3 regions of the Micromonospora terminaliae genome follow, and region 3 is predicted to be linked to each of the others. Evidence: riboswitches for the same ligand, from Rfam matches in the RefSeq annotation. Region 3 holds a riboswitch; each other region holds the start of a gene.
The links. Region 3 has a riboswitch for cyclic di-AMP ahead of GCE86_RS18090 (coiled-coil domain-containing protein). Riboswitches for the same ligand answer to the same signal wherever they lie in the genome.
Positions count from the first base shown of each region.

Region 1: another riboswitch for cyclic di-AMP. It lies ahead of GCE86_RS12625 (LysM peptidoglycan-binding domain-containing protein); the one in region 3 lies ahead of GCE86_RS18090 (coiled-coil domain-containing protein).
Region 2: another riboswitch for cyclic di-AMP. It lies ahead of GCE86_RS25985 (C40 family peptidase); the one in region 3 lies ahead of GCE86_RS18090 (coiled-coil domain-containing protein).

Region 1 is NZ_CP045309.1:2,804,779-2,814,564, reverse strand. It holds gene GCE86_RS12650 (hypothetical protein) at 1-9, opposite strand, end outside; gene GCE86_RS12645 (SDR family oxidoreductase) at 40-738, opposite strand; gene GCE86_RS12640 (winged helix-turn-helix transcriptional regulator) at 774-1,244, opposite strand; gene GCE86_RS12635 (LLM class flavin-dependent oxidoreductase) at 1,320-2,888, opposite strand; gene GCE86_RS12630 (glycoside hydrolase family 3 protein) at 3,053-4,885, shown strand; cyclic di-AMP (ydaO/yuaA leader) riboswitch at 5,030-5,199, shown strand; gene GCE86_RS12625 (LysM peptidoglycan-binding domain-containing protein) at 5,201-5,857, shown strand; gene GCE86_RS12620 (YbaB/EbfC family nucleoid-associated protein) at 5,975-6,433, shown strand; gene GCE86_RS12615 (M4 family metallopeptidase) at 6,628-8,691, opposite strand; gene GCE86_RS12610 (Xaa-Pro dipeptidyl-peptidase) at 9,228-9,786, shown strand, end outside.
Region 2 is NZ_CP045309.1:5,636,467-5,646,252, forward strand. It holds gene GCE86_RS25975 (NlpC/P60 family protein) at 1-378, shown strand, start outside; gene GCE86_RS25980 (N-acetylmuramoyl-L-alanine amidase) at 443-2,473, opposite strand; cyclic di-AMP (ydaO/yuaA leader) riboswitch at 2,682-2,817, shown strand; gene GCE86_RS25985 (C40 family peptidase) at 2,831-3,868, shown strand; gene dcd (dCTP deaminase) at 3,929-4,507, opposite strand; gene GCE86_RS25995 (pyridoxamine 5'-phosphate oxidase family protein) at 4,586-5,131, shown strand; gene GCE86_RS26000 (zinc metalloprotease) at 5,202-6,188, opposite strand; tRNA gene GCE86_RS26005 (tRNA-Gly) at 6,412-6,485, shown strand; gene GCE86_RS26010 (tetratricopeptide repeat protein) at 6,739-7,380, opposite strand; gene GCE86_RS26015 (YciI family protein) at 7,866-8,228, shown strand; gene GCE86_RS26020 (hypothetical protein) at 8,915-9,379, shown strand; gene GCE86_RS26025 (hypothetical protein) at 9,671-9,786, shown strand, end outside.
Region 3 is NZ_CP045309.1:3,989,452-3,999,237, forward strand. It holds gene GCE86_RS18080 (HelD family protein) at 1-867, shown strand, start outside; gene GCE86_RS18085 (cation diffusion facilitator family transporter) at 955-1,869, shown strand; cyclic di-AMP (ydaO/yuaA leader) riboswitch at 2,013-2,144, shown strand; gene GCE86_RS18090 (coiled-coil domain-containing protein) at 2,149-3,216, shown strand; gene GCE86_RS18095 (hypothetical protein) at 3,312-3,821, shown strand; gene GCE86_RS18100 (SRPBCC family protein) at 3,823-4,275, opposite strand; gene GCE86_RS18105 (STAS domain-containing protein) at 4,392-4,751, opposite strand; gene GCE86_RS18110 (hypothetical protein) at 5,162-5,566, shown strand; gene GCE86_RS18115 (BON domain-containing protein) at 5,861-6,538, shown strand; gene GCE86_RS18120 (DsbA family protein) at 6,642-7,193, shown strand; gene GCE86_RS18125 (winged helix-turn-helix domain-containing protein) at 7,199-9,786, opposite strand, start outside.

The DNA of each region.
Region 1 (9,786 bases), 1.2 Mb from region 3:
GTGTCGCATCCCGTCATTGTGGCGCGCGGCGGCGCCGGATCACGGCAGGGCCGGGTAGAGGGCGGCGACGCCGCCGGAGAGGCCGGCGAGGACCTGGCGGGAGGTCTCGTCGGCGACGATCTCGTACCGGTCCGCCTCGATCCCGTCGACGGCGATCCGGGCGATCTCGGCCGGGTCGGACTTCGGCGTGGTGACGTGCGCCGCCATGTCGGTGTCCATGTAGCCGACGTGCAGGCCGGCGACGCGGACGCCCCGGTCGGCGAGCTGCGTGCGCAGCGCGTTGGTCATCGACCACTCGGCCGCCTTGGCCGCGCCGTAGGCGCCCACCTGCGGGAACGTGATCCAGGACAGGGCGGAGAGGATGTTCAGCACGGTCCCGCCGCCGTTGGCGGCGATCCTCGGCGCGAAGGCCCGCACCACGGACAGCGTGCCGAGGTAGTGGGTCTCCAGCTCCCGCCGGATCTCCGCCAGGTCGCCGTCGAGCAGGTCCGCGCCGGTGCTCACACCGGCGTTGTTGACCAGCAGGGTGACGTCGCCGGCCAGCTCCGCGGCGGCGGCCACCGAGGCCGGGTCGGTGATGTCGAGCCGCACCGGGACGGCGCCCGGCAGGTCGACGCTGTCCGGGTTGCGGGCGCCGGCGTAGACGGTGGCGCCCCGGGCCAGCAGCTCGGCGGCGAGGTGCCGGCCGAAGCCCCGGTTGGCCCCGGTGACGAGCGCGGTGCTTCCAGCGATCTTCATGGTGGTGCTCCTGAGGGTGGGAAGGGGTGGATCGTTCAGGACGGCAGCAGGCCGGGCCCGGGCAGCAGGTCCACCTGGTCGGCCGGCACGTCGTGGCCGGCCGCACAGCGCAGCGCCACGTGCACCGCGGCGCCGCAGTCGTGGTGGGCCAGCCGGACCGACGGCGCCTCGACGGCGTACGTGTCGCCCCACTCGCGCAGGGCGGCGAGCACGGGCAGCAGGTCCCGGCCCTTGGCGGTGAGCACGTACTCGTCGCGGGTGCGCTGGCCCGGCTCCCGGTAGGGCCGCCGGTCGAGCAGCCCGTCGGCGACGAGCCGCTTCAGTCGGGCGGCGGCCACCGGCTCGCTGACGCCGACCCGGCGGGCGAAGTCGTCGAAGCGCCGGGTGCCGAACGACGCCTCGCGCAGCAGGAGCAGCGTGGTGCGGTTGCCGACCACGTCGAGCGCCCCGGCGATCGAGCAGTTGGCCGTGGACCAGGAGTCGCGCTGCGCGAGGAAGTCCGTCATGGGGACGACGCTACACCTGCTGACTTAGGAAAGCCAAAGCCAGCTGTCTCACGCCGGATCCGGGAATATCCGCGCTCAGAGCTGGCCGGCGTAGAAGCCGTGCCGCGCGAGCGGCTCGACGATCTCCCGCTCCTCGTACGACAGGTGCGACAGCAGGGTGTCGGTGAGCAGGTCCACGGCGGCCTGGAGGGCGGTGAAGTCGCCCGGCTCGCGGATGAGGTCCACCAGCGCGCGGTCCACGCTCTCCACCACCCCGTGGATCACCACGTGCTCCTCCTCGAGGCGGTCCAGCACCGCCGCGAGCCCGGCGTCCGCCCGGCGCAGGTGCGGGAAGATCGAGTTGTCCTCGAGGCCGTGGTGCTGGGTCACCACGGTGCAGTACGCCGCGCAGTAGGCCCCGAGCGTCCAGTTGTTCTGCCGCATGGTCATCTCGTTCAGCACGGCCCGGGCCGCGCCCGGCGCGACGGCGCCGCGCTTCACCTGTTCCAGTAGGTCACGTACCTGGGCGAGCTCCTGGCGCAGGTGGTCGTGCACGTCCACGAGGTGCTGCCCGGCGGCCTGCCCGCGGGGCGTGTAGACCTGCCCGGCCGGTGCCGGCGGCGCCACGGGCCGGGTGGACTCGTCCCAGGGCCGGCGCGGGCTCAGCCGTACCCCCGGATCGGGTGTCGGGGTGACCGCGAGGGCGGTCGACCCGCCGGCCCCGACGGCGGCCTGCTGCTCCTCGACGGCGTGGGCGCGGCTGCCCGGCGTGGTGCGCTCGGCGGCGACGAGCTCGCGCACCGCGGGCGCCACCTCCTGGGCGAAGAGCTGCACGGCGCGCGGCTCGTCACTGCCGAGGATGAACGTGGCGATGCCGTGGTCCAGGGCCAGCCCGGCCAGCTCCTCCACCCACTGCTCGGGCGGGCCGTCCAGGAAGCCGCCCGACGTCCGGGAGAAGGTGCCCGTGACGTTGAGCAGGCGGCGCACCGCGGCCGGGTCCCGTCCGGCCTCGGCGGCGGCGTCGTCGATCACCGCGTTCAGGGCCGGCAGCTCCGCCGGCCCCTTGGGCAGGTACGCCAGCGAGGGCAGCCAGCCGTCCGCCGCGCGGCCGACCAGCCGCAGCATGCGCGGCTTGTACGCGCCGACCCACACCCGCACCGGATGCGCCGGGGCCGGCCCGCGCTTCGCCCCGACCACCCGGTAGTGCTCGCCCTCGACGCGGACCATCCCGCGCCGGTCGGTGTCCCAGACCTCGCGGATCACCCGGATCGCCTCGTCGAGGGCGTCCACGGCCGCGCCGGGGGAGAGCCGCCGGCCGCCGACCGCCTCGATCGCGTCCCAGAAGGCGCCGGCGCCCAGCCCGAGCTCGACCCGGCCGCCGGTGAGCAGGTCCAGGCTGGCCACGCTGCGGGCCAGCACCACGGGCTGGCGCAGCGGCAGGTTGAGCACGTTGCCGGCGAGCGTGATCCGGCTGGTGGCGGCGGCCACGAAGGACATCAGCGTCCAGGTGTCCAGGAAGCCGGGCTGGTACGGGTGGTCCTGGAAGGTCACCAGGTCCAGGCCGGCCTGCTCGCAGAGCTTGGCCCGCGCCACCACCTGCTCGGGCCGCCCGGCGCTCGGGGTGAGGAAGCCGCCGAAGGCCAGTTCGTGTCCGTGGTCGCTCATGCCTCGCCGCCTCGTCCCGATCTTGCGCGAACCCTGCCACCGTAGCCCGCGCCGCCGCCCGCCCGCCCGGCGGTTCCGGAACCGGCACGGATTGTTCACAGTCGATGCCCGTGGGCATATGGTGCGGGTGCACGGCCCCAGCGTTCCTCCGGAAGGAGCGACCCGTGATCCCTCACCGCCACCCCCGTCCCCTCGGTCTCGCCGTCCTGCTCGTCGCGGTCACCGCCCTGGCCGCGCCCGCCCCGGCCACCGCGGCCGGCCTGCCGTACCAGGACCCGACGTTGCCCGTCGCCACCCGCGTCGCCGACCTGCTCGCCCGAATGAACCTCGACGAGAAGCTGGGCCAGATGACCCAGGCGGAGCGCGGCGCGGTCACCGCGAGCGACCTCACCACGTACCGGCTCGGCTCGGTCCTCTCCGGCGGCGGCTCCGCGCCCGCGCCGAACACCGCCACGTCCTGGGCCGACATGTACGACGGCTTCCAGCGCGCCGCCCTGGCCACCCCGCTCGGCATCCCGATGATCTACGGCGTCGACGCCGTGCACGGGCACAACAACGTGTACGGGGCGACCATCTTCCCGCACAACATCGGCCTCGGCGCGACCCGCGACCCCGCGCTGGTCCAGCAGATCGGCCAGGCCGTCGCCGAGGAGATCACGGGCACCGGTGTGGACTGGAACTTCGCTCCCTGCCTCTGCGTGGCCCGCAACGACCGGTGGGGCCGCACCTACGAGTCGTTCGGCGAGACCCCGGACCTGCCGGCGAGCATGTCCACCCTGGTCACCGGCCTCCAGGGTGCCAACCTCGGCGGGCCCACGTCGGTGCTCGCCACCGCCAAGCACTACCTCGGCGACGGCGGCACCACCGGCGGCGACGACCAGGGCGACACCCAGCTCAGCGAGGCCGACCTGCGCGCCATCCACCTGCCCCCGTTCCAGGCCGCGGTCCAGCGCGGCGTCGGCTCGGTGATGATCTCCTACAGCAGCTGGAACGGGGTCAAGCTGCACGGCCACCGTTACCTGATCACCGACGTCCTCAAGGGGGAGCTGGGCTTCTCCGGCTTCGTGGTCTCCGACTGGAACGGCATCGACCAGATCGACGGCGCCACCGGCTTCACCGCCGCCGAGGTCAGCGCCGCCGTCAACGCCGGCATCGACATGGTGATGGTGCCGACGGCCTGGAAGAGCTTCCTCAGCACCCTGCGGGCCGAGGTGCAGAACGGACACGTGCCGATGAGCCGGATCGACGACGCCAACCGCCGCATCCTCACGAAGAAGTTCGAGCTGGGCCTCTTCGAGCGGCCGTACACGGATCGGAGCTGGACCTCGACGGTGGGCGGCGCCGCGCACCGCGCGCTGGCCCGCCAGGCCGTCCGCCAGTCCCAGGTGCTGCTCAAGAACGACGGCGGCGTGCTGCCGCTGGCCCGCGACAACAACAAGATCTTCGTGGCGGGGAAGAACGCCGACAACATCGGCAACCAGAGCGGCGGGTGGACGATCTCCTGGCAGGGCTCGTCCGGCGCCGTCACCCCGGGCACCACCATCCTCCAGGGCATCCGCGCGGCGGCCGGTCCGACCACGACGGTCACGTACAACCAGCGCGGCACCGGCATCGACAAGACCTACCGGGCGGCGATCGCGGTGGTCGGCGAGACGCCGTACGCCGAGGGCCAGGGCGACCGCACCGGCAGCATGAGCCTGGACCGCGAGGACCTACGTACCATCACGACGCTGCGCAACTCGGGCGTGCCGGTGATCGTGGTGCTGGTCAGCGGCCGGCCGCTGGACGTGGCCGCCGAGCTGCCACGGTGGAACGCGCTGCTGGCCGCCTGGCTGCCCGGCACGGAGGGCGGCGGCGTGGCCGACGTCCTCTTCGGCGGGTACGCGCCGACCGGCAAACTGCCGATGACCTGGATGAACTCGGTCAGCCAGCAGCCCATCAACGCAGGCGACGGCAAGGTCCCGCTCTTCCCGCAGGGATACGGCCGGACCTACTGAGCCGCCCCTCAATAAGCCCCCTTCGGACGGTCCGCAACTCGAATGGGCCGACCTTCGCTCGGCCGGGTGAAGAACTTCACAAGAAGTGGGCGTTCGGCGCAAAACGTTCCTAACGTCGTTTCCGTTCGCGATCGCGGACACCACGGGCCGGCAACGCCTAATCCCGCCGCCGGCCCGGTGGTACCTGGACCTCGGGCGGGAGCGGGGGACCCACGTTCCTCGGTGCACGACACCTCGGGGTGAAGCCGCCACCGGCGGCCGGGCTCCTCGGCCCGAACCCGACAGCTCACCTCGTCGGCGTGGAGGAAAACTCACATGGCAACTGATCACGTCGCCCGTCACCGCCGGACCGCGCAACGTCGCACCACCGTCGGAGCGCTCGTCGTCGGCGCGGCCACCGGCGCCGCCGCCCTTCTCGGCCCGGCCGCCCCGGCCAGCGCCGCGGGCGTGAACTGGGACGCCGTCGCCCAGTGCGAGTCCGGCGGCAACTGGCACATCAACACCGGCAACGGCTACTACGGCGGGCTCCAGTTCTCCCGGAGCACCTGGAACGGCTACGGCGGCCAGAAGTACGCCAGCCGGGCCGACCTGGCCAGCCGGAGCGAGCAGATCGCCATCGCCGAGAAGGTCCTCGACGGGCAGGGCATCGGCGCCTGGCCGGTCTGCGGCAAGAAGGGCGGCTCCACCAAGAAGTACGCCAGCAAGGACTCGGGCGCGAAGAAGTCCACGAAGAAGGCCACCTCGGAGCGGTCCTCGCACAGCTACCGGCCGACCACCCGCGGCGAGCGGCGCGTCGCGCCGAGCACCGGCGGTGCCGGAAGCTACCTGGTCCGGCCCGGGGACACCCTCTCCGGGATCGCCGCCGCGAAGCACGTCGCCGGGGGTTGGCACGGCCTGTACGAGCGCAACCGGACCGTGGTCGGCGACAACCCGGGCCTCATCTTCCCGGGCCAGCGGCTGCGCCTGCGCTGACGCCATACCGGTGCGCCGCACCACGAAACGCCCGGCCGGGGTTCCCGGCCGGGCGTTCGGCGTCGGGGCCGGTTGCTATCGTCACGGTGCTCGGAAAGACGTGAAGAAAGCGCGGATATGACCAACGATTCGTTCTCCGCGGCCGCGAGCCTCGACGAGCTGCTGACCAGGACGCAGCAGGCGCTGTCCGCCATGCGGTCCCGGGCCGCCGAGCACGCCGACGGCGCGCCGGGCGAGCTGCTCCGGGCCGAGGGCGGCGCGGCCGGCGGCCGGGTCCGTGCCGTCGCCGTCCAGGGTGGCCGGCTGGAGTCCGTCACCGTCGACCCGGAGCTGGCCGGGGAACCCCTGGACGCCCTGTGCGGGCACGTCGTGACGGCCGTGAACGCGGCCCTCACCGAGCTGGACGCCCGGGTGAGCGCCTCGGCCCGGGCCGACGTGGACGCCCTCGCGGCGCGGCTCGGTGCCCTGCCGGAGCAGTCCGCACGGGACATGGAGCGGTTCAGCCGGGCCATGGAGGGCGTGGCGGCCCGGATCCGCCGCGACGGCGCCGGATCCGGCGCGGGCCGCCCGGCCTGACCGCGCCGCGCCCGCGCCGGCGTGTCTCGGGAACGACGAAGCGGCCGGCCGCCTCGGGAACGACGAAGCCGCCGGCCTGTCTCGGGAACGACGAAGCGGCCGGCCGCCTCGGGAACGACGAAGCCGCCGGCCTGTCTCGGGAACGACGAAGCGGCCGGCCGTCGGGAGGACGACGGCCGGCCGCTCCGGTGTGGTCAGCTCAGGGTGACCGCGGTGTCGTCGACGACGAAGGAGGTCTGCAGGGAGCTGTCCTCCACGCCGCTGAACGAGATGGTGGCGGTGGTGCCGGCCAGCGACGAGATGTCGAAGGACCGCTGCACGTAGCCGGTGGCCTTGTTGAGGTTGGAGTAGGTGGCCAGGGTGGTGCTGCCCGCCTTCACGGTCAGCTTGTCGTAGGCGGTGGTCGTGGTCGACTCCGCGCTGTCGATGTGCAGCCAGAAGCTCAGCGTCGCGCGGCAGCCCGCCGGGATCGTCACCGACTGGCTGAGCGTGTCGGTGTGGGTCGTGCCGTAGCCGTCGAGCCATGCCTTGTAGGAGCCGCCGTGCGCCGCCTGGCTGGTGGAGTTGGTGATGACGCCGGAGGAGGCGGTCCAGCTCACGTTGCCCGACTCGAAGCCGGGGTTGGCCAGCTTCTGGCCGGTGCAGCTGCCCGAGGGCGGGGTGGTCGTGGTGGTCGGGGTGGGCGTCGGGGTGCCGCCCGTGCAGGTCGCCTCACCGGTCTGCGCCGGCACGCTGATCGCGTTCCAGGCGGCCTTGACCGCGTTGAACTCGGTGCAGCTGGTCGGGTAGAGGTTCTTCGCCGCCTGCAGCGTCCAGACCCGGTACTTCAGGTACGAGGAGGACGAGGTCTTTAGCAGCATGGCGTTGTACATGATCTTCATGGCCTTCTGGATGCCGAGGCCGGTGACGCTGCTGCCGTTGCAGGTGGAGCTGGCCGGCTGCCCGTTGGTCGGGCTGCTGCCGTTGGCCAGCAGGTAGAACCAGTGGTTGCCGGGGCCGGCCGCGGCGTGCACCTCGGTGCCGGGGATGCTGCTGGAGTAGCAGTTCGGGTCGCCGAGCGCCGACGGGTTGTACATGTTGCGGATCGGCCCGCTGCCCACCAGGTTGACCTTCTCGCCGACCAGGAAGTCGGGAGCGTCGTAGCTGGACGGCTCGTTGGCGAACCACTCGGTGGCCGCGCCGAAGGTGTCGGCGACGAACTCCTGGGTGCCGCCGCCCGAGATGCCACCCGGGGTGTGGTCGTCGATGCCGTGGCCGATCTCGTGGGCCACCACGTCGAGCGAGCCGATCCACTGGCCCGCGGTGTTCTTGCCGATCTGGACCTGGGTGCCGTCGTAGTAGGCGTTCTGGTCGTTCAGGCCCACGCGGATCGGCCAGTAGCCGCCGTTGCCGTCGGCGCCGTTGCGGCCCAGCCACTGGGCGAGCATCTTGTGCTCGGTCTGCGCGGCGAACAGCGCGTCGACGCAGCCGGTCTCCCGGTTGGTGGCGGTGCCGTTGCCCCAGACGTCGTCGGAGCCGCTGAACGTGGTGTTGGTCGCGGCGTCCTGGCAGCTCAGGTTGGTGACGGTCGGGTCCTTCATGGAGTACGTGGAGCCGGACTGGGTGGTGTTCAAGGTCAGCGGGCTGGGCCCGTTCCACGCGCCGGTGCCGGTGCCGTGCACGACGTGCTCCTGCGTCCGCAGCACCGCGCCGCTGACGGCGTCGACGTCGACCGTGAGCCGGCTCGGGCCCTCGGCGCCGGTGCCGCGCACCGTGGTCTCCCAGGCCAGCGCCGGCTTGGCGCCGAGGGTGTAGACGACCAGGCTGGTGCCCTCGACCGTGGTGACCTTCCTGAGCTGGGCGCGCGCGGTCTTCGCGGCGGCGGCCGAGGTCAGCTTCGGGGTGGTGGCGAGGCTGCCGATGGCCTGCTGCTGGGCGACGGAGGCGTACTTCAGGTTGCCGGCCGCGTCGGTGGCCAGCACGAAGTCGCCGCCGACCACGGGCAGGCCCTTGTAGGTGCGCTCGTAGGGCACGTACTGGGTGCCCTCGGAGGAGATGACGGCCTTCTGCACGAACGCGTCGTCCGCGCTGGCGTGCAGGTAGGCGGGCCGGTTGGCGACCAGCGCGCGGGCCGAGTCGGCGGCGATCGCGCGGGCCTGTGCGGCGTCGGGGGCGGCGGGGCCGGGTGGCGCGGCCTGCACGGCCGCGGCGGTGCCGGCGGCGATCAGACCGGCCGCCGCCGCGCCGGAGAGCGCGACGAGGCGAGGTGAGAGCTTCAAGGGGGTTCGCTCCTGTTCCTAGGCGCGCCGCACGGAGCCCGGTAGGGACGGGCGGCGCGGTGTGGCGAGGCGGGTGACGGCCGACCTCCGAGGCTGCCGGCGTGGCCCCGGTTCGACAGATCGACCATCGTGAGCCGCCGGGGGTCGGCGACTCGCTGGGGGCACAATCACACGGGCCCGGGCCGGGAGCAATGGGTGACCCGGGCAACCGGCTCCGCCCGGTCGCGGCGCCGTCACCCGGAATTCAGGAAGCCATGATCTTCAATAGCCCCTGATCAGGGTGAATGTTCCCGGCGGTCGACGGTGCCGGGTCCGATCCGCGTCGATTGCCGCAGTAGGCGGATGGCGCACATTGATACCCGTTGACGTAGGCGAGGGCTCCCGGCGGGTGCGACAGGCGTAGGAGCAGGGGGTGGCCATCTCCCACAGCTGTCCGATGACCGCCACGTCCGTCGATCCGTAGGTTCGGGGCGACCGTCGCGGCGGCGTGTCCCCTGTGCACGTCGCCAGGCCGGCGGGGGGAGGAGAGCACGCGGATGCGAAGCGGAAGACGAGCCTGGCGGGCCTCGGTGGTGGCCCTGGTGGTCGCCGTCACGGGGCTGCCGGCGACCGGCGCCCTGGCCCAGCCGGGCGCCGACGAGCCCGCCCGGCTGGTGGTGGAGGGCGGCGTCACCCAACCGGTGTTCGGGTACGCCGACGCGGTCCGGGAGCGGATCTTCGTCACCTCGGACGTGGACACCGACGACGACGGCGCGCGCGACGTCGTGGCCATGGACATCATCCGGCCCCGGGCCAGCGAGAACGGGCTCAAGGTGCCGGTGGTGATGGACGCCAGCCCGTACTACTCGACGGTCTGCCGGGGCAACGAGAGCGAGTGCAAGGCCGACGTGGACGGCGACGGGCTCAACGACACCTGGCCGCTGTTCTACGACAACTACTTCGTCCCGCGCGGCTACGCGGTGGTCCTGCTCGACATGATCGGCACCAACAACTCGACCGGCTGCCCGGTCACCGGCGGCCGGGCGGACAACATCAGCGCGCCGACGGCCATCGACTGGCTCAACGGGCGTCGGCCCGGCGTCGACGCCACCGGCC
Region 2 (9,786 bases), 1.6 Mb from region 3:
GGCTGCCCGGCCATCGACGGTGTGGTGAGCAGCGCCGCACGCACCGCGATCAAGACGGCCTGCGCGCAGGTCGGTGACCCGTACGTGTGGGGCGCCACCGGTCCGAACTCGTTCGACTGCTCCGGCCTCACCCAGTACGCCTACAAGGCGGCGGGCATCTCGCTGACCCACTTCACCGGCGCGCAGTGGAACGAGGGCAGGAAGATCGCGTCCAGCGACGCCCGACCGGGTGACCTGGTCTTCTTCTACAGCGACCTGCACCATGTCGGGCTCTACCTCGGCAACGGGCTGATGGTGCACGCGCCCCGAACCGGGAAACCGGTCCAGGTCTCCAAGGTGGGCTACATGCCGGTCGCCGGCTACCGCAGGCCGTACTGATCCACCCCGAGCAGAACGAAGGCCCCCGGTCCACGCGGACCGGGGGCCTTCGTCGTCAGGTCGGTCAGGCGGGTCCGCCGACGGAGGCGGGCTGGATCTGGACGTCGTCGAGGTTCACGAACATCACGCGGTGCCCGAACTGGATCTGCACGTACCGGTTCTCGCCGCGGATGACCGTCCAGTCACCCGGCGCCGAGCCGTCGAAGGTGACGGCCCGGTAGTACTCGCCCGGCAGGACCCCGCCGACCGCGTACCGCTGGCCCGCGGAGAGGGAGTACTGCAACGGGGAGATGGTCTGGTACGGCACCCCGGCCGGGTAGGCCGCCCGCTCGGGGTAGGCGCGCCCGTACACCGGGATGGTGGTCTTCCCGGCCTTGGGGGTCACCACGAAGCCGTTCGCCCACTTGGCCGTCGGCGCGGAGGCCGGGTTGTAGAACCAGGCCTTCTGGTTGAGGTACCAGATGGCGGTCCAGTCACCCTGGATGTCCGCGAGGGCGTACGTCTGGCCGGCCGAGGCGCGGGCGCCGTGGTCGGAGATGTACATGGTGTCCGGCGTGCCGTTCGGTCGCAGACCGAGGTCGTTGACCAGCGGGGCGGTCGCGCTCGGCGCCGTCCGCAGGATGACCGCCGACGAGCCGCGCAGCGGGCACGGCGCGGCCGGCGGCGTGGGCTTCGGCACGCCCGGCGGCTGCTGGTTGCAACCGGTGAAGGCGGGCTGGTTGGTGGCGAAGTCCGGGTCGATGGTGACCAGGCCGGTGTGCGGCGTGCCGGTGGAGTGGAACGGCGCCTTCATGAGGTCGAAGTAGTGCGACCAGTCCCAGTACGGGCCCGGGTCCCAGTGCATGCCGGCCACGGTGCCGGCGGTGGTGCCGGGCACGTTGTCGTGGCCGATGATGTGCTGCCGGTCCAGCGGGATCTGGAACTTCAGCGCCAGGTGCCGGACCAGCTTGGCCGAGGCCCGGTACATCGCCTCGGTGTACCAGGTGCCGTGCCCGGCGAAGCCCTCGTGCTCCAGCCCGATGGACTTGGCGTTGACGTACCAGTTGCCGGCGTGCCAGCCGACGTCCTTGGCCTTGATGTGCTGGGCGACGTAGCCGTCCACCGAACGCAGCGTGTAGTGCCAGCCCAGGTAGGTCGGGTCCTTCACCAGGTTCACGCTCGGGCCGAAGTAGCCCTCGGTGTCGTGGATGACGATGTACTCGATCTTCTGCTGGGCCGGCCGGTTCCCGAGGTCGTGGTTGCCGTAGTCCCCCGGGTCCGCGCTGAGCTGCTTGTAGGGGGCCGGGATCCACTCGCAGGCGAGCCGGACCGGGCACTCCAGGCCGTCCGGCCGCTCGGCGCGGCGCAGGCCCAGCTTGTGCAGCCCGGACTGGTCCGGCGTCACCGTGGTGGCGGCCAGGGTCACCCGCTGGCCGTCGTCGGTGGTCCGGCTCGCGCCCAGGCCGAGCTGGTCGTAGACCTCGTCCGCGAAGGCCGCCGCCGCGTCCTCGGTGTCCGCGCCGGAGTAGCGGGCCACCGCGCCGTACCAGGCCGCCGGGTCGGTGGCGGCGCCGACCGGAGCATCCAACTGCTTCTGGTACGAGGCGAGCAGCGCCGCCCCGCCCCGGATGTTCGCGGAGGCGTCCGTGCGCAGCGTCTCCTCGGCGAGGCCGGTGAGCGCCGCGGCGGCGTCGAGCGTCTGCAGGGAGGCCTGCGGCAGCACGTCCTCCGTCGGCGCGGCCGCGACGGCCGGGTCGAGGGTGAGCGGACGCGAGTCGTCGCCCCGCGGGTCCTCGTCCTCGTCGACGTGGCCGCTGGCCGGGGTCGCGAGGACGTGTTCGGCGTCGGTGAGGTGCATCGGGCCGTAGCCGCCGCTGGTGCTCGGCTGGCCCGGGTGGGTGTCCCAGCGGGACTCCAGGTACGAGACGCCGAGCAGGACGCTCTGCGGCACGCCGTACTCCGCCGCGGCGGCGGCGTACTGGTCCTGGCGGTCGGTGGCGGGTTGGGTGGTGAGCGGTTCGGCGGCGACCGATCCGGTCGCCACGAGTGCGGTGGCAGCCGCGACAGCGGCTGCCAGCAGCATCCGTCTGCCCGACGGCGGGGGTGTGAGGTGCATCGAACCTCCAGACAGGGATGGGGGTCACTGCGTCCCCACCCTCACCCCGCGCACCCTCCGGGTCAATACCTTTCCAGCAAGTAATCTCTCGTGAAGAAAACCTTCACGTACGGTGTGTCACGGCGCTTTGGGTTGCGGAACGATAACGACGCTCTCTACTCTGGTCAATCGTCGACCGGCGGTTTCACCGTCCATCCCGGGTGGTGACGGTCCGACACCGCCGAGTCGCCCGCGGGCGAACCGGGGACCCAGGTACCTGGGGTGAATCCGCAGCCACTGCGGTAGGGCGGCTCCCTTCCCGCCCGAACCCGTCAGCTAACCCGGTAGGCGGCCAGGAAGAAGGAGTACGGAAGCCCGGTGGCACACCATGCCCCGCGGCCACCGTCGGGCCGGTCGGTCGACCGCTCGACGGCTGCGCCGCGTTCCCGCTGGTCCCGCTTCACCACCGCCCTCGCCGCTCTGGTGGGCACCGCCGTCGTCCTGACCGGCGGCGCCACGGCGGCACACGCCGACCCGTCGGTCGCCGAGATCGAGCGCCAGATCGACGAGGACTGGAACAAGCTCGAACCGATCATCGAACAGGTCAACGCCACCCGCGAGCAGCTCGCCGCCAAGCGGAAGCAGGCCGACGCGCTGGCCAAGCAGATCGCCCCGCTCCAGGCCCGGGTGGACGCCGCCCTCGGTCAGGTGGGCGGGCTCGCCGCCGACGCCTACAAGGGCGACAACAACCTCTCCACCGTCAACGCCCTGCTGGGCAGCCGGTCGCCGAGCGACCTGGTCGACGGCCTCGCCCTGCTCGACCGCTTCGCGAACCGCCAGCAGCAGCAGGTACGCGCCGTCGCCGAGCTGCGCGACGACCTCGCGGCCAAGAAGCGGCCGCTCGACGAGATGATCGCCGGGCTGGCGCGCACCGAGGCCCAGCTCGCGGCCAAGAAGAAGCAGATCGACGCCGAGATCGCCAAGCTGCAGAAGCTGCGCCTCAAGGTCTACGGCAACGGTGGCGGCGGCCCGCTGCGACCGGCGCCGTGCCCCGCCGGCTACCCCGGTGGCCCGGCCGGCGTCGCGGTCAAGTTCGCCTGCGCCCAGATCGGCAAGATCTACGTCTGGGGCGCCGCCGGGCCGGACCACTACGACTGCTCCGGCCTCACCATGGCGGCCTGGGCCAAGGCCGGCGTCTCGCTGCCGCACAACGCACGGCAGCAGCACGACGTGACCAGGCGGGTGAGCCGGAGCGAGCTGCGCGCCGGTGATCTCGTCTTCTACTACAGCGACCTGCACCACGTCGGTATGTACGTCGGTGACGGCTGGGTGGTGCACGCCTCCCAGTCCGGCAAGCCGATCACCATGAAGCGCGTCGACGACGGCCAGATCAACAGCTACGGCCGCCCGGGCTGACCGGTCCGCAGGGGCTCCCGTGCCGCGGGGGTCCCTGCGCCGTTCCGGCGTGCCGGTCGGTCAGCGGGTCGGCCAGGTCCGCCAGTTCTGCCAGGACCGGCTCGGGGTGGGGCCGCGCTGCCCCTGGTAGCGCGAACCGTAGACGGCCGAGCCGTACGGGTGCTCGGCCGGCGACGAGAGCCGGAAGATGCAGAGCTGGCCGATCTTCATGCCCGGCCAGAGCGTGATCGGCAGGTTCGCCACGTTGGACAGTTCCAGCGTGACGTGACCGGAGAAGCCGGGGTCGATGAAGCCGGCGGTGGAGTGGGTGAGCAGGCCGAGCCGGCCCAGGCTGGACTTGCCCTCCAGGCGCCCGGCGAGCTGGTCGCCCAGCGAGATCACCTCCAGCGTGGAGGCGAGCACGAACTCGCCCGGGTGCAGCACGAACGGCTGGCCCTCGGCCACCTCCACCATCGAGGTGAGGTCGTCCTGCTGCACGGACGGGTCGATGTGTGTGTAGAGATGGTTGTTGAAGACGCGGAACAGGCGGTCCAGACGGACGTCGATGCTGGACGGCTGCACCAGCGTGGGCTCGAAGGGCTCCAGCGCGAGCGTGCCCGCCTTGATCTCGGAGACCAGGTCGCGGTCGGAGAGCAGCATCGGAACACCATAGCGACCGGTACGGGTGACCTGCGTGTCGGACTACATCTTCGTACACCTGTTCGATAGAATGTCCGCATGGCTTCCTGGTCCGAATTCGCCGCCGACGAGCCCCGACTCGCCGACGAGATCCGCCTCCTGTTGCAGCAGTACGGGCCGGGTTTCGGCTACCTCGCCACGGTCCGCGCCGACGGCGGCCCGCGCGTGCACCCGGTCTCCCCGGTCCTCACCGACGACGGCCTCTGGTGCTTCGTCATCGACTCACCCAAGCGCCGCGACCTCGAACGCGACGGCCGCTACGCCCTGCACTCCTTCCCACCGGAGGAGAGCGACGACGAGGCCTACGTGGCCGGTCGGGCGCGCCCGGTGACCGATCCGGCGACCGTCGCCCGGCTGGCCCGCATCGGCCGGGCCGCGCCGCAGGGCGACTGGCGGTTGTTCGAGTTCACCGTCGACGTGGCGATGCTGACCCGCCGCGACCAGGCGGCCCGCCCCGGTGCCGGCCGGCCGGAGGTGCGCGTCTGGCTCGACCCGCGGGCGACCGCACCCGCCCGCCGTGACCCGCTCGCCCCGGAGGGCCGCCGCGGCCGGCACGGCTTCGACACCCGCCGCCCGGCGGCCTGAACCCCGCGGAAAACGCCGGTGCCGGCCCTGTCCGAGGACGGGACCGGCACCGGCGTGTGGTGCGGGACGGTCAGGCCGCGCGGTAGGCGTTCCACGCGGTCAGCATGCGGCTCGCCTGACCAGGGGTGAACTGGTACATGCACGAGTCGTAGGTGTAGTCCATGAAGTTGGTGATCGGGTCCAGGCCGGCGGTGGTGCAGGTGTCGCGGCCGGTCGGGCACTCGAAGGCCGGCGAGGCCTCGGCCGGGGTGTCGGAGACGCTGTCGCCCGAGCCCGAGCAGCCACCCTGGAAGGTGTGGTAGAGGTTCAGCCAGTGGCCGACCTCGTGGGTGCCGGTGTCGCCCTGGTTGTAGTTGGTCGCCGTGCCGCCCGGCAGCGACTCGCTCAGCGCGACCACGCCGTCCATGCTGCTCAGCTTGCGCTGCGGGAAGGTCGCCCAGCCGAGCAGGTCGTCGCTCAGCTCGCCCAGGTAGAGGTTGAGCGTGTTCTTTCCGCCCTCGCGCAGCGAGGTCTTCATCGAGCGCTCGGCCGAGGAACCCTGCACGATCGGGTACCAGGCGGCGTTGGTGACGTGGTGCACCTTGGTGAGCTGGAAGCTGAAGGCGGTCGGGGCGCCACCGGTGCCACCGGCGTACGCGGTGTTCAGCACGGCGATCTGCTGGGTCACCATCGAGTCCGGGATGTTGCCGCCGGCCCGGGTGCTGTCCCGCTGGATGACGTGGACGACGACGGGGATGGTGACCGTGGCGAGCGGGGCGGCGGCACCGGCGCCGGCGCGGAACCTGGCCCGCTCGCCCAGCGCGGCGGTGAGGTCCGCCTCGCGCTCGCGGACCTGCTTGGCGGTCAGCGCGTTCGGGTCCAGCTTGGCGTGGCCGCCCTTCTTCACCCGCGCGTCCGAGTGGACGTCGGCGGGCTCGACGCAGGAACCGGACGGGGCGGCCGAGAAGGCCGAGGCTGCGGGGACGACGCCTACGGCGGCGGTGCTGAGCAGCAGCGCCAGCGTCGTCGACGCGACACCGGCGGTACGCCGGGTCAGCAGGTTGGGACGGAGTCCCATGGGCCCACCTCTTTCTGCGGGCATGACAGGGGGTATGTCACGCCCGGTCGGAGAACGTGGAGGAGACGTTACATCCGATCGACAGATTTGAGAACGGCCATATGTTGCCGTGGGGAAACTTCTTCGTGCTGGCCGCGGCGCTGTGCCCCCGGCGGGCGTGTGGTCGACGCGCGGGGTACCTGGGTGCACGGGGGTGGTGACCTCAGGTACAGTGGTGCCGCCTGCGGGTGTAGTTCAATGGCAGAACATCAGCTTCCCAAGCTGACAGTGCGGGTTCGATTCCCGTCACCCGCTCCACGCGAAAGGCCCTGGCCAGGACGATAGTCCCAGCCAGGGCCTTCGATGTTCCAAGATCGGCAATCACGCGACGTGCCATTAGCGTGCCATTAGCCCTGGTGATTCCCGGCCGCCGGCCGCTTCTTGCCCCTCCCGCTGCCCGCCTGGTCCTTGCCCTTGGCCGCGCCGCCGGACGACTTCCTGGCCCTCTTCCGGTCCGCCCGCAGCGTCGCGTGCAGCGCGTTGTCCGGGGCACAAAACGATCGGCGGACGCCTACAGCTGCGTCCGTGCCTCCTCCAGCCGCCGGAGAACACCCTGTGCATCGCAGGCCTCCGCGATCGCGCTTGCCTCCTCGACCAGCGCCAGCGCGTCGTCGCGTTGCCCCTCTCCGGCGGTCAGGTAGGCCAGCGCAAGCAAGCCCGCGGCGACGCCGGCTGAGAACCCGATTTCCCGGCGAAGCCGTACAGATTCCTCCAACTGCTCACGCGCCCTACTACCGGCTCCGGCGGCCATGTTCGCAAAGCCGAGGTGCCGAACCGCATACGACAGCGTCAGCTTGTCACCGGCTTGCGTCGCCAGCTCGTACGACCGCGCAAGAGGCGGAACGGCGCCGTCATTGTCACGCCTGACCACTTGGTGGAAGGTGCCGACCCAGAACAGCGCCTCGGCCTCGCCGCGCACGTCCCCGAGCAGTTGATACAGCTGCGCCGCACGCTCGAATAGCGCTAGCTCGTGTGGATCTTCGTTACCGTCTTCAAGGAACCGCGCATGAAGGATCCGGCCACGGGCCAGGGCGAGATCTGCCTCGACTCCGTCCAGTTCCCGCTCGGCGATCCCCAGCGCGTCGGCGTCGCCGCCGAAGACGGCTCGTTCGTAGAGCAGCTGGGCGTGTTCGATTCGTTGTTCAGCGCTCATCGCCGCCCCGTCTCCCAGCCCCGCCTGTCGATTGCGTATCGCCCAACACGGATCCCACGGTAGCCGAGCATGATCCGACGGCCATTGCCGAGCAGCGCAGCCGCGTGCCATTAGCGTGCCATTGAGCCGGGACAGCAGGGGTCAGCTGATGCCGCGAGGGTCCGCCGAGACCAAGCCGCCGACCCAGTAGACAGGCGGATATCGACAATTCCCAGCTGACAGTGCGGGTTCGATTCCCGTCACCCGCTCCACGCGAAAGGCCCTGGCCAGGACGCGAGTCCGAGCCAGGGCCTTCGACCTTCCAAGATCGGTTACGCCAAAAAGCCCGGCAGGAGCCGCCGACGAAACGTTCTGTCCTGCCGGTGTGAGTGCGACGGTTGACCGGTTGACAGAAATCAAGCTGGCGAGTGTCGGATCGGCCGGATGCCGTTCGTAGCGTCTGCAGAGACGGACGTCGGGTCCGGGGACGGTCAGAGGGAGCGGACATGCCTGAGTACCTCATCTACTTCAACCAGCAGTGGGTGGGTGACCACACCGAGGAGTGGTTCCGCGGGCGCGGTCCACTCGCCAGGGCGGTTGTTGATGAGATCAAGGCCGCCGGGGCTTTCGTCTTCGCCGGGGGCCTGGAGGAAGAGGACGGCCCGGTCTTCAGCGCAGACGCCACAAGCGGTGCGGTGGTCTTCACCGACGGACCCTATGTCGAGAGCAAGGAGTTCCTGGGTGGCCTGACCATCGTGGACGTGCCGGATGAGGCGACCGCCCGGATATGGGCCGGCAAAATCGCGGAGGCATGCGGCTGGCCGCAGGAGGTTCGCCGGTTCAAGCCGCGGCGCGTCTTGCAGGGATGAGACTTTCGCTCGTCGGCTGAGGCTTGAGCCGAGGCGTGGCCGGCGCCGGGGTGACGCCGCTGCTGCGGTATCGGCAAGGATTCGACCAGGCACGGGGGCGGCCAGAAGAGTGCCGCCCCCGGAGCCGGCCGACGAAGGCGCTTCGCGTACTCACCGCGTCGGTTGCCGAATTGTTCCATCTCACCCGAGAGTCAGCACGAACGGCGATCCGGGATGGCCCGGCTGCCATCCGCGCTCAAGCGCTTGGCGTATGGCGCTGGCGACGGCCGAAGGCAGCACGGGAGATGCGGCGGCGTTCATCCAGTTGTCTGGACGAGGGGACGCTGACCGGACGATGAGGGTGGCGCAGCCAGGCGCGTCCGTTCGGTCAACGGCGAAGCTCAGCGGCGACCAGGTCAAGCCTTGGCTGTACGTCGGCTTCCTACGGATCAACCAGCGATAGCCCTTGCCATCGACAACGATGGGCCTACTGCCTCGCTTGTTGATTGCCACCCTTCCTCCCGCCGCGCACGGAACCATCCCGCAAGCCGTACAGCCATTCGTACAGCCAAGGCGGCCGGCCAAACCCGACGCGACCAGACAGCGGCGGACGACCTGAACAGGGGCGGACTACCGTGACGAGCCGTCCGTGATCTTCTGTTAATCCAGGGCCACCAGGCTTACAACATTCCGCTACGGTGCGGCCCATGCTCAGGGAGTTTCGGCGGCGGGAGTTTTCCAGCCTGATCGCGTGGACCGGCAGCGACGGTCCGATGCCGGCCGAGGTTGGCGTCGTCGGCGTTGAGTACCGGGGCCGTCTGGGGCACCCGTCTTCGTATGGCTTGCTGATGGCGCGTGCTACCGACTCTCCGGGAGTCCAGCTCGATCTCCATCCGATGCCCGTTGCGCTCTCTGTTCCGTGTGATGAAGTCACGCTCGGGTCAACCGAGCCGGAGTACGCCGAGGCCCTCCGCGCTGCGGGCCGCGGCCTTGCTCGCGGTCTGGTCGTCACGGGCATAGGCGAGGGCTTGTACGGCTCCTCGGTTGTGGTCTTCACCCGACTGGTCGCTGTCATCTCTCTGCTGCTGGCAATGGGTCTGGCTTCGGCTGACGAGGTCGATGTTTGGGCGAGCTGGGACAGCGCGTGGCCGGAACCGCCTCACAAGGCTTGAGCAGCCGCCTCGGCCGCCGGGCCACCCGGGCCACAAGGTGGTTTCACGGGAGTCTCGGGATGAGTGGTGAGCGGCGCGGCTGGAAGATTTCGAGTTGGCCGGGGTAAGGCGCCGGTGGCTCTGGCGGGGGCAGAAGGTCCGGCAGCGCATCGAGGTGGACCTCGTCAAGGTCCCACGAGATCACCCGCTGCACGTCGGCGTCGTCGGTGACGACCTCGACCTCAGCGACGGCGTCGAGGATTGGTTCTCGTCGCCGGCCTGCTCTGGGAGGCTTCTGGGGTGGGTAGGAACGTGCATCCGGATGAGCTTGCGGGTTGCGTGGTCGTGGAGGTCGGTGAGCGGCAGGCTTGGCCGTTCATCACCTTCGCCGACGGTGGCCGCGGCCCGTCGCGTGAGGCTCGGCTCTA
Region 3 (9,786 bases):
GGGGCCGAGATCCGGCTGCTGACCGGCGCGTACCGGAGCCTGGACGGCGACGGGCCGACCATCGCCGACGTGGCGCTGCTGGACGAGCTGGACGCGCTGCTGGGCCAGCCGGTGCGGCGGGCGAAGCCGAAGCGGGACCCGTTCCAGCTGGCCGGCGGTGTCCGCGAGCTGAGCACGGCCGCCGACCGGCAGCGGGCCGCCCGGGCCGCCGCGCGGGAACGCCCGGAGGACTACCGCGACTACGCCCACGTGGTGGTCGACGAGTCCCAGGACGTCTCGCCGATGCAGTGGCGGATGATCGGCCGGCGCGGCCGGCTGGCCTCCTGGACGGTCGTGGGCGACCCCGCGCAGACCGCGTGGACGGGCGACCCGCAGGAGCTGGCGCGGGCCCGCGACCAGGCGCTGGGCCGGCGCCGGCGCTACCGGTACGAGCTGACCACCAACTACCGCAACTCCGCGGAGATCTTCGCGGTGGCGGCCGCGGAGATCCGCCGCGTGTACCCCGATCTCGCGCTGCCCACCGCGGTCCGGTCCACCGGGGTGGTGCCGGTCGAGCGCACCGTGCCGGCCGCCGACCTGCCCGCCGCCACGGCGGCCGCGGCCCGGGCGCTGCTGGCGGACGTCGAGGGCACGGTCGGCGTGATCACGCCGGTGCCGCGCCGGGACGAGGTGGCCGGCTGGCTGGGCGACCTGGGCGGCCGGCTCCAGGTGGTGACCAGCCTCCAGGCCAAGGGCATGGAGTACGACGGGGTCGTGCTGGTCGCCCCGAGCGAGATCCGGGCCGATCCGGGGTCGGGCGTGCGCACCCTCTATGTGGCGCTGTCCCGGGCCACCCAGCGGCTCACCACGCTCGACCCGGCCGCCTGACGGCGGCGGATCCGGCGTTCACTTGCACACATAGCGATGTGAGCATAGATTGAGCCCGGCCGGGGTGGCGGACGGGAGGGTGTGTGCGTGGGCGCAGGTCATGACCACAGCGGCGCGGTGGCCAACGCCGCGCAGCGGCACCGTGGCCGGCTGTGGGGCGCGTTCGCGCTGCTCACCGCCCTCATGGTGGTCGAGGCGGTGGCCGCGTTCGCGACCGGCTCGCTGGCCCTGCTCTCCGACGCCGGGCACATGTTCACCGACGTCCTCGGCATCGGCATGGCGCTCGCCGCGATCACCGCGACCCGGCACGCCGACACCGACCCCCAGCGCACCTTCGGGCTCTACCGGCTCGAGGTGCTGGCCGCGCTCGCCAACGCCGTGCTGCTCGGCGCCGTGGCCGTCTACGTCCTCGTCGAGGCGGTACGCCGGTTCGGCGAGCCGCCGGAGGTGCTCGCCGGGCCGATGCTCGCCGTGGCGGTGCTCGGCCTGCTCGCCAACATCGCCGCGTTCGCGCTGCTGCGCGCCGGCGCCCAGGAGAGCATCAACCTGCGCGGGGCGTACCTGGAGGTGCTGGGCGACCTGCTCGGCTCGCTCGGCGTCATCGGGGCCGCCGTGGTCATCGCGCTCACCGACTGGTGGTGGGCCGATCCACTGGTCGCCGTGGCGATCGGGCTCTTCATCCTGCCGCGCACCTGGCGGCTCGGCCGCGCCGCGGTCCGGATCCTCGTGCAGGCCGCTCCCGAACACCTCCAGGTGACCGCCGTGCACGACCGGCTGGCCGCCGTGCCCGGCGTCGCCGAGGTGCACGACCTGCACGTCTGGACGCTCACCTCGGGCATGGAGGTGGCCTCGGCCCACCTGACCATGACCCCGGGCGCCGAGGTCGGCGAGGTGCTGGCCGCCGCGCGGACCGCCCTGCACGAGGACTTCTCGATCGATCACGCCACGTTGCAGATCGAACCCGGAGCGTCGCCGGGAGCCTGCGGCGCAGTCGAGTGGTAATTAGGGCAATCTTAAATCCAAGTGACTATTGTGCACTTGTGCCGGTTTTGCCCGGGACACCGGCTCCGACCTGCGGAGCCGGCCCGGCACAGCGCCGGTAGGCTCGACCGCGGCCTCCGCCGGGCGGCGCACACCGGCGTCCGCGGCGGCCAGCGCCTAATCGCCCGCACGGGCGAGCCGGGGAACCATGTTCGTGGGGTGCATCCGCGTCAGCGGTAGGGATCTTCCGTCCCGAACCCGTCAGCTAACCCGGTCGGCGGCTGACGGAAGGACACGTGAATGCCCCCAGTGGCACCTGTACGACGGACGGTCGCCCGGTTGGCGGCCCTGCTCGTCGCGACGCTCGCCCTCGGCGTCGCGACCGCGCCGGTCTCCCCCGCCTCGGCGGCTCCGGCGACCGGCCTGCTCGCCGCCGCACCCGGCGACGACGAGGGCGGCACCCCGGCGCTTCGCGCCCAGCTCGACGCCGCCAGCAAGGGATGGCTCGAGGCGCGGGCCGCGTTGAACCGCTCGGTGACCCGGCAGCAGCAGCTCACCACGCAGCTCAAGACGATCAACGGCGAGTTGACCGTCCGCGACGCCAAGGTCGGCGAGATCGCCGGGGTGGCGTACCGGGCCGGGCGGCTCGGCACCGCCGCGGCGCTGCTCGGCAGCAGCAGCCCGGAGGGCTTCATGGACCGCGCCGCGGCGCTGGAACAGGTGGCCGCGCACGAGGACCGGGTGCTCCGCGACCTCATCGAGACCCGGGACGAGGCCACCCGCACGCAGACGGCGCTCACCGGCGAGATCCAGGAACAGCGCAAGCAGGTCGCCACGATGGCCAAGCGCAAGCAGCAGGCCGAACGCGCCCTGGAGGTGGCGAACGACCGGGCGTCCAGCAGCGGCGGCGGCAGCGTGCAGGGCACCTCGTCGGCCAACGCCGAGCCGGCCAAGCGCAACGCCGACGGCTCCTGGCCGCCCGAGTCGTGCAGCGTCAACGACCCGACTCCGGCCGACGGCTGCATCACCCCGCGTACGCTGCACGCGCTCCAGCAGGCCCAGGCGGCCGGCTTCACCCGCTACGTCTCCTGCCACCGGCCCAGCGGCTCGGGCGAGCACCCGAAGGGGCGGGCCTGCGACTTCGCCGCGCAGAAGGACGGCTTCGGCGGGGTGGCCAGCGGCGGCGACAAGACGTACGGCAACAACCTGGCCGCCTACTTCATCCGCAACGCCGACGCGCTCGCCGTGCTCTACGTGATCTGGTTCAAGCAGATCTGGCTGCCCAGCAGCGGCTGGAAGGCGTACAGCGGGGGCAACGGGGACCCGTCCAGCGACCACACCAACCACGTGCACCTGTCGGTGTACTGATCGCGCCGGCGGCACCCGGCTACGCCCCACGACGTACGCCGGGTGTCGCCGCGCGGCCCACGACGCGGCGCCCCCACCGGCCGACCATCGGGGGCATGACTCGACTCTCCCCCACCGGGCGCAAGGCCCTGCTGACCCTGCACCTGCTCACCTCGCTGGGGTGGCTCGGCGCCGACCTGGTGCTGCTGGCCCTCGGCGTGGCCGGGTTGCGCGGGGCCGACCCCGAGGTGGTCTATCCGGCGGCCGCGCTGCTGGTCACCTGGCTGTTCGCCCCGCTGAGCGTGCTCGTCTGGCTGGTCGGGCTCGCCAGTGCGCTGTTCACCCCGTGGGGGCTGCTGCGCTGGCGCTGGGTGCTGGTGAAGTTCGCGGTCACCACCGTGGTGGTCGTGCTCGTGCTGTTCCTGCTCACCCCCACGGTCCGGCACCTCGGTGCGCTGGCCGGGGCGGCCGGCACCCACGAGCGCGTCGACCTCGTGGTCGCGCCCACCGTCTCCAGCACGCTGCTGCTCGTCGTCACGGTGCTGTCCACCTACAAGCCGTGGGGCCGGTTGCGGCCGGCCCGGCCGGCGGCCCGGCGACCGGTGGTCGCGGGGCGGCGCGGCTGAGTCAGGCCGCCCCGCCCTCCAGCGTGGCGCCGAGCCGGCTGGCCAGGCCGAGGTGGGCCGCCCGGGCCTGCCGGAACGCGTAGCCGAACAGCGGCGCGGGCGCGGACAGGGTGATCTCCACGTCGATGCGCACCACCCCGTCGGGCTCGTCGCGCAGCCGGGTGTGGTTACGCACCGTGGTGGCCGGCTGCTGCCGGGCCACGGTCACGACCTCGTCCTCGTTGGCGATGAGCACGTCCGCCTGGTAGGTGACCGGGAAGTGCAGCGGGCCGAGCGCGAGCCGGTCGGTGATCGCGTAGCTCGCCAGCGCGCCCGGACGGGGCGGCAGCTGGCGGACCCGGACGATCAGCGGATGCAGCTCGCCCTGCCGGCTCAGGTCGCCGAGCAGGGCCACCGCGTGCGCCCGGGTGCACCGGGCCTGCACGGTGTAGCTGAAGCTGTCGCTGCTGAGCAAGCGGCACCCCTTCACCGTCGTGGGTCGGCACGATCGTCCCGTACCGGAGCCAGGCTCGCAACGGGTCGAAAGTCCCAGGCCGCGCGGCAGGTCGGCGAGCGGTGAGGGGTGGGCGCTCAGGCGCCGGGAAGCACCTCGGGAGCGGCGTCGGCGAACCAGGGCTCGGGCGCGCCGAACAGGCCCAGCAGGCCGGTCACCCAGAGCTGCCGGTGCACGAACCGGCTGGGCTCGGTGACCACCAGCTTGACGCCGCTGACCTCGCAGGTCTGGAAGCCGGCGACCATGGCGCTGATGCCGACGGAGTCGATGAAGCTGACGAGCCGCATGTTCAGCTCAATCCGGGAGGGGCGGCCCTTGGCGAGCACCTCGGCGATCGCTTCCCGCACCTCGTACGCGGTGTCGACGTCGATCTCCCCTCGCGGAGCGATCTGGACGACACCACCCGGCAGCACCGACTTCACGATCGACAGGCTCACGCGAGCACCTCCACTCGCCCGTACGGGCGCCTCATCAGTACGCGGGCCGCGACCGAGAGTATTCCTCCGACCGCCTCGGTCGCCACCCCTCGGGATGAGCAATTCGCGTACTGGGCACACCTGGGCATCCCAATCCGGACCTTCGGGCTCCTCATTTTCCCCGCGGTGCGGGGCGCAACCGGTCGATCGGCCGGGGCGGGCCCCGGCCGATCCGCCGACCCAGGGTAGCGGGCCGGCGCACCCCCGGGTGGCACCCGCCCCCCGGCGCGTTGGGGTGGTTCGTCCCGTCCCGCTCCGACACGATGGTTTGCGCGGTGTCCGGCCGGGGCACTGCCCGGGTGAGCGAACCGCCGGATGACACCGGAGTCCGGACCGGCCGCCGGGCTTCGGCACCCCGAGGAGGTAACACGATGTTCGGATCCACCCTGCTGGACCGCCGCAGCAAGCCCGAGCGGGTCGCCGACCAGGCATGGCAGCACCTGCTCACCGCCGTCGGCTCGGCCGGCGACAGCGTCCGGGACGCCGCCCGGTCGGCCCGCCGGAACTCCTCCGGATTCGCCGACGACGCCACCGACCTGGTCGGCTCCGCCGCCGAGGAGGCCCGCCGCCGCGCCAGCCTCGCCTTCGACGCGCTCGCCGGCCGCCGGCCGGCGCTGCCCTGGACGCTGCTGATCGCCGCGGCGCTCGCGGGCGCCGCGATCGGCTGGGCCGCCGGCACCGCCGCCCGGGCCGCCGGCAGCCGCGAACGGGACGTCGACGAGATCGAGTTCGTCGACGTCGACCGCCCCAACTCCCCCGCCGGCCTCGACGGCTGAGGCCGCACCGCACCCGCACCGACGGCGGCGCTCCCGGGCTCGGGGGCGCCGCCGTCGCGCGTCGGGACGCGGTGACGCTGGCCGGGGCGCGCTCGGCCCGGCGAGCACATCGGCGTACCCCTCTCGTCGCGTCTCGGGAGGCCGAGCGTGCTGACCAAGATCGAGGAGGGCGGCTGTCCACCCGGATCGGGTGAGGGCGGGTCACCCGGCGCGCACACAGGATCGGAGTTGCGGGACTCCGTGCCGGTGGCGGAGCCCGGCCGAACCGCGAAACCGACCCCGGAGGGAGCCAGCATGGCCACCGCGACGACCACCCGTACCGACCAGGAGATCCAGTCCGCCGTCCTCGACGAGCTGACCTGGGAGCCCCGGGTACGCCCCAACGAGATCGGGGTGACCGTCACCGAGGGGGTGGTGACGCTGGCCGGATCGGTGGACAGCTACGCCAAGAAGTGGGCCGCCGAACGGGCCGCGCACCGGGTGCCCCGGGTGCGGGCGGTCGCCAACGACCTGGCCGTCCGGATCGCCACCTCGGCCGAGAAGAGCGACCCGGAGATCGCCACCGCGGCCAGCCGGGCCCTGGAGTGGGACGCCTTCGTGCCCATCGAGGCGCTCGACGTGACCGTGGCCGACGGCTGGGTCACCCTGCACGGCGAGGTCGAGTGGGAGTACCAGCGCCGCGCCGCCGAGCGCTCCGTGGCCCGGCTCACCGGCGTACGCGGGGTGAGCAACGGCATCACCGTACGGCCGAGCACCGGCCCGGACGGGCGCGACCTGGCCGAGCGGATCGTGGACGCCCTGGCCCGCAACGCCGCCACCGAAGCGGAGGGGATCAGCGTCCGCGTGCACGGCGACACCGTGGTGCTGGAGGGGTTGGTCCACTCGTCCGGCGAGCGCGCGGAGATCGAGCGGGTGGTGTGGAGCGCACCCGGCATCCGGGAGGTGCAGAACCACGTGACCGTGGGCCGCTGACGCGGACCACCCGGGCCGGGTGATCCCGGCTCACCCCGGCGCGCGCGAGGCTGGGAACCATGACTGATCCGAACGCCACGCCGGATCGGCGGGTGATGGCCCGATGACCACGCCACTGCAGGTCACCACCGCCCGGCTGCGGCTGCCGGTGACCGGGACGGACCACGCCCGCGGGCCGGCCGACGCGCCGGTCACCCTCGTGGAGTACGGCGACTTCCAGTGCCGGTTCTGCGGGGCCGCGTACACCAACCTGGCCGAGGTGCTGCGCCAGCGCGCCGACACGGTCCGGCTGGTCTACCGGCACTTCCCCATCGCCAACGTCCACCCGTACGCCGAGAGCGCCGCGGAGACGGCCGAGGCCGCCGGCCGGCGGGGCCGGTTCTGGGAAATGCACGACTGGCTCTACGAGCATCAGGACCAGCTCGACCCGGTGCACCTGTCGCTCGGGGTGGAGCAGCTGGGGCTGCCGCCCGACGAGGTCGGCGCGGAGGTGGGGCGGCACGCCCACGCCGACCGGGTCCGGCAGGACTTCGTCGGCGGCATCCGCAGCGGGGTCGACGCCACACCCACGCTCTTCGTCAACGACGTACGGCACGACGGCGGCTACGACGTGGCCGACCTGCTGGCCGCCGTGGACGGCGCCGGGAACGCCTGACCCGGTCAGATCAGCCGTAGTTCGCGCGCCCGCCGGACGGCCTCCCGCCGGCGGGTCGCGTCGAGCTTCCGGTAGATGTTGCGCACGTGCGTCTTCACGGTGTTGACCGACAGGGACAGCTCGCCCGCGATCTCCACGTTGGACAGGATGCTCTGCAGGTAGCGCAGGATCGTCAGCTCCCGCTCGGTGAGCGGCTCGTCCAGGGTCCGCTCCGGGCGGGCCGGCCGCTCCGGCGACTCGTCGGCCCGCCGTTCGTCCGCCCCGCGGACCAGGTCGCTCACGGTCGCCCAGTGCGCCGTGCCGGCGTCGAGGTGCGCGGCCAGCAGGTCGCGGACGGCCGGTTCGGCGCGGGTGAAGACCCGCCGGTAACCCTCGGGCTCGGCCAGGTCGAGCACCTGCTCCAGGACCCGCCCGGCCCGGCGCTCGTCGCCCGCGGCGCCGGTGAGGACCGCGTCGAGCAGCCCGGCGGCGAGCCGCACGGGCAGCGGCCAGGCATCGGCGTCCGGGCCGGTCCAGTCCGGCAGCCCCCGGCCGGCGGCGCGCGGGTCGCCGGCCGCCAGCCGTACCCGCGCCAGGGCCACGTCGAGAGCCGCCTGCCCACCGTCACGCGTTCCGTCCCCGTCGACCGGCCGGGCGTCGGCCGCCGGTCCTGTCGCCGGGCCCGCCGGGCCGGCCGCCGTCGCGCCCGTCGGGCCGGTTCCCGCCTCGGTGAGCAGGGCACGGGCGCCGTCCAGGTCCCCGACGGCGGCGCGCACCTGGGCCTCGTCGGCGACCAGCCGGGCCCGCAGCTCGGGGCCGGGCGCGCTCTCCCGGGCCGCCGCGAGGGCGCGCAGCGCCGCGGCCGGTTCACCCCCGGCCGCCAGCAGGCCGGCCCGGCAGAGCGCGGCCAGCGCCGCCCCGCCCGGCTCCGTGGTCGCCGGACCGGCCAGGGTCAGGTTGGCCGCGGCCTCCGCCGGCTCGTCGCGGTCCCAGGCCACCAGGGCCAGTGCGAGGTACGCGTACCCGCAGTCGAGCCGCGAGGACCAGCCCTCGCAGGGCGGCATGGCCAGCGCCTCCCGGGCGGCGCGTTCGGCCGACCGCAGCGCGCCGTGCGCCGCGTCCAGCAACGCCGACCGGCTGGCGCAGACCAGCCCGGTACGCGGCCGGCCCGCCCGCCGGGCAGCCGCCAGCGCGCCGGAGAAGTGCCCGGCCGCCTCGGGCAGCCGGCCCTCCGCCAGCGCCACCAGCCCCAGCGCGGTGCCGGCGACGGCCCGTACGTCGGCCTCCTCCGCCACGCCGGCCCGCGGATCGTCCCCGGGGCCGGCCGGGGCGGCCGTGGCCAGCAACCGCCCGGCCGTCCGGCGTACCTCGTCGTGGTCCCCGGCGAGCCGGGCCAGGGTCAGCTCCAGCGCCGTGGCCAGCCGCCGGAACCGGTCCCGCCGCGGGGCGGGCAGGTCCCGGGCGTGTTCGACGGCCGCCCGCAGCCGATCCCCGGCCGCCTCGACGTCGCCCGCGTACGCCCGCTCGGCCGCGCCGGCCAGCGCCAGCTCGGGATCGCGGCGCACCGCCTCGACCGGCGGCTCGGGCGGGGCCGGGGCGGCGGACCGGTCCCGCTCGTACGGCGCCAGGTCGGGCCAGCGGGCGATCAGCAGCTCGGTGGCCGCGTCCCACTCGCCTCCGGACAGCGCGTGCCGCAGCGCCTCGGCCGGCCGGTCGTGGCCCGCGTACCAGCCGGCGGCGCGCCGGTGCAGGTCGCGCAGCTCGTCGGCGGGGAGCCGGTCCAACTCGTCGCGGAGCAGGTCGGCCAGCAGAGGGTGGCACCGGTACCAGGGCGGGCTGCCCCCGTCCTGCTGCACGAAGCCGCCCTCCCGGGCCAGGTCGGCCAGCACCTGGCCGGCGTCAGGCCGCCCGGTCACCGCGTCGGCCAGGTCGGCGCAGACCGCGGAGGCCACCGCGCTGCGCCGCAGCACGTCCCGGGCGGCCGGGTCCAGCGGCGCGAGCACCTCGTCGCGGAGGTAGCGGGCGACGTCCGGCCGGTCGCCGGTGAACCCGTCGACCGCGCGGGCCGGGTCGGCCTGGGCGCGCAGCGCCAGCGCGGCGAAGCGCAGGCCGGCCGGCCAGCCCCCGGTCCGATCGGCCAGGCGGGGCACCGCCGCGGCCGGCAGCGGCACGCCGTGCGCGACCAGCAGGTCGGCCACCTCGTCGGGGGTGAACGCCAGCTCGCCGGGACCCACCTCGGTCAGCTCGCCGGCCAGCCGCCACCGGTGCAGGGCCAGCGGCGGGTCGGTCCGCGTGGCCGCCACGAGCCGCAGCCGTCCCTCGCTGTGCCGGAGGAGGAACTCCAGCCCGGTCAGCGCGGCCGGGTCGGTCACCCGGTGCAGGTCATCCAGGACGAGCAGCACCGGGCGCTCCCGGGCCGCGAGGGCCGCGGCGAGCACCTCCAGCTGGTCCGGCCGGGGCGGGCCGTCCGGCACCGGCGGCCGGGGGCCCTCGTCCGGGACCCCCTCGGCGGCCTCCCGCAGCGCCGCCGCCAGGTAGGCCCAGAGCCGCTCGCCGGTGTCGCCCTCCTCGACGGTCACCCAGGCCGGCGGGGGCTCGGCCGGTACGGCCCGGG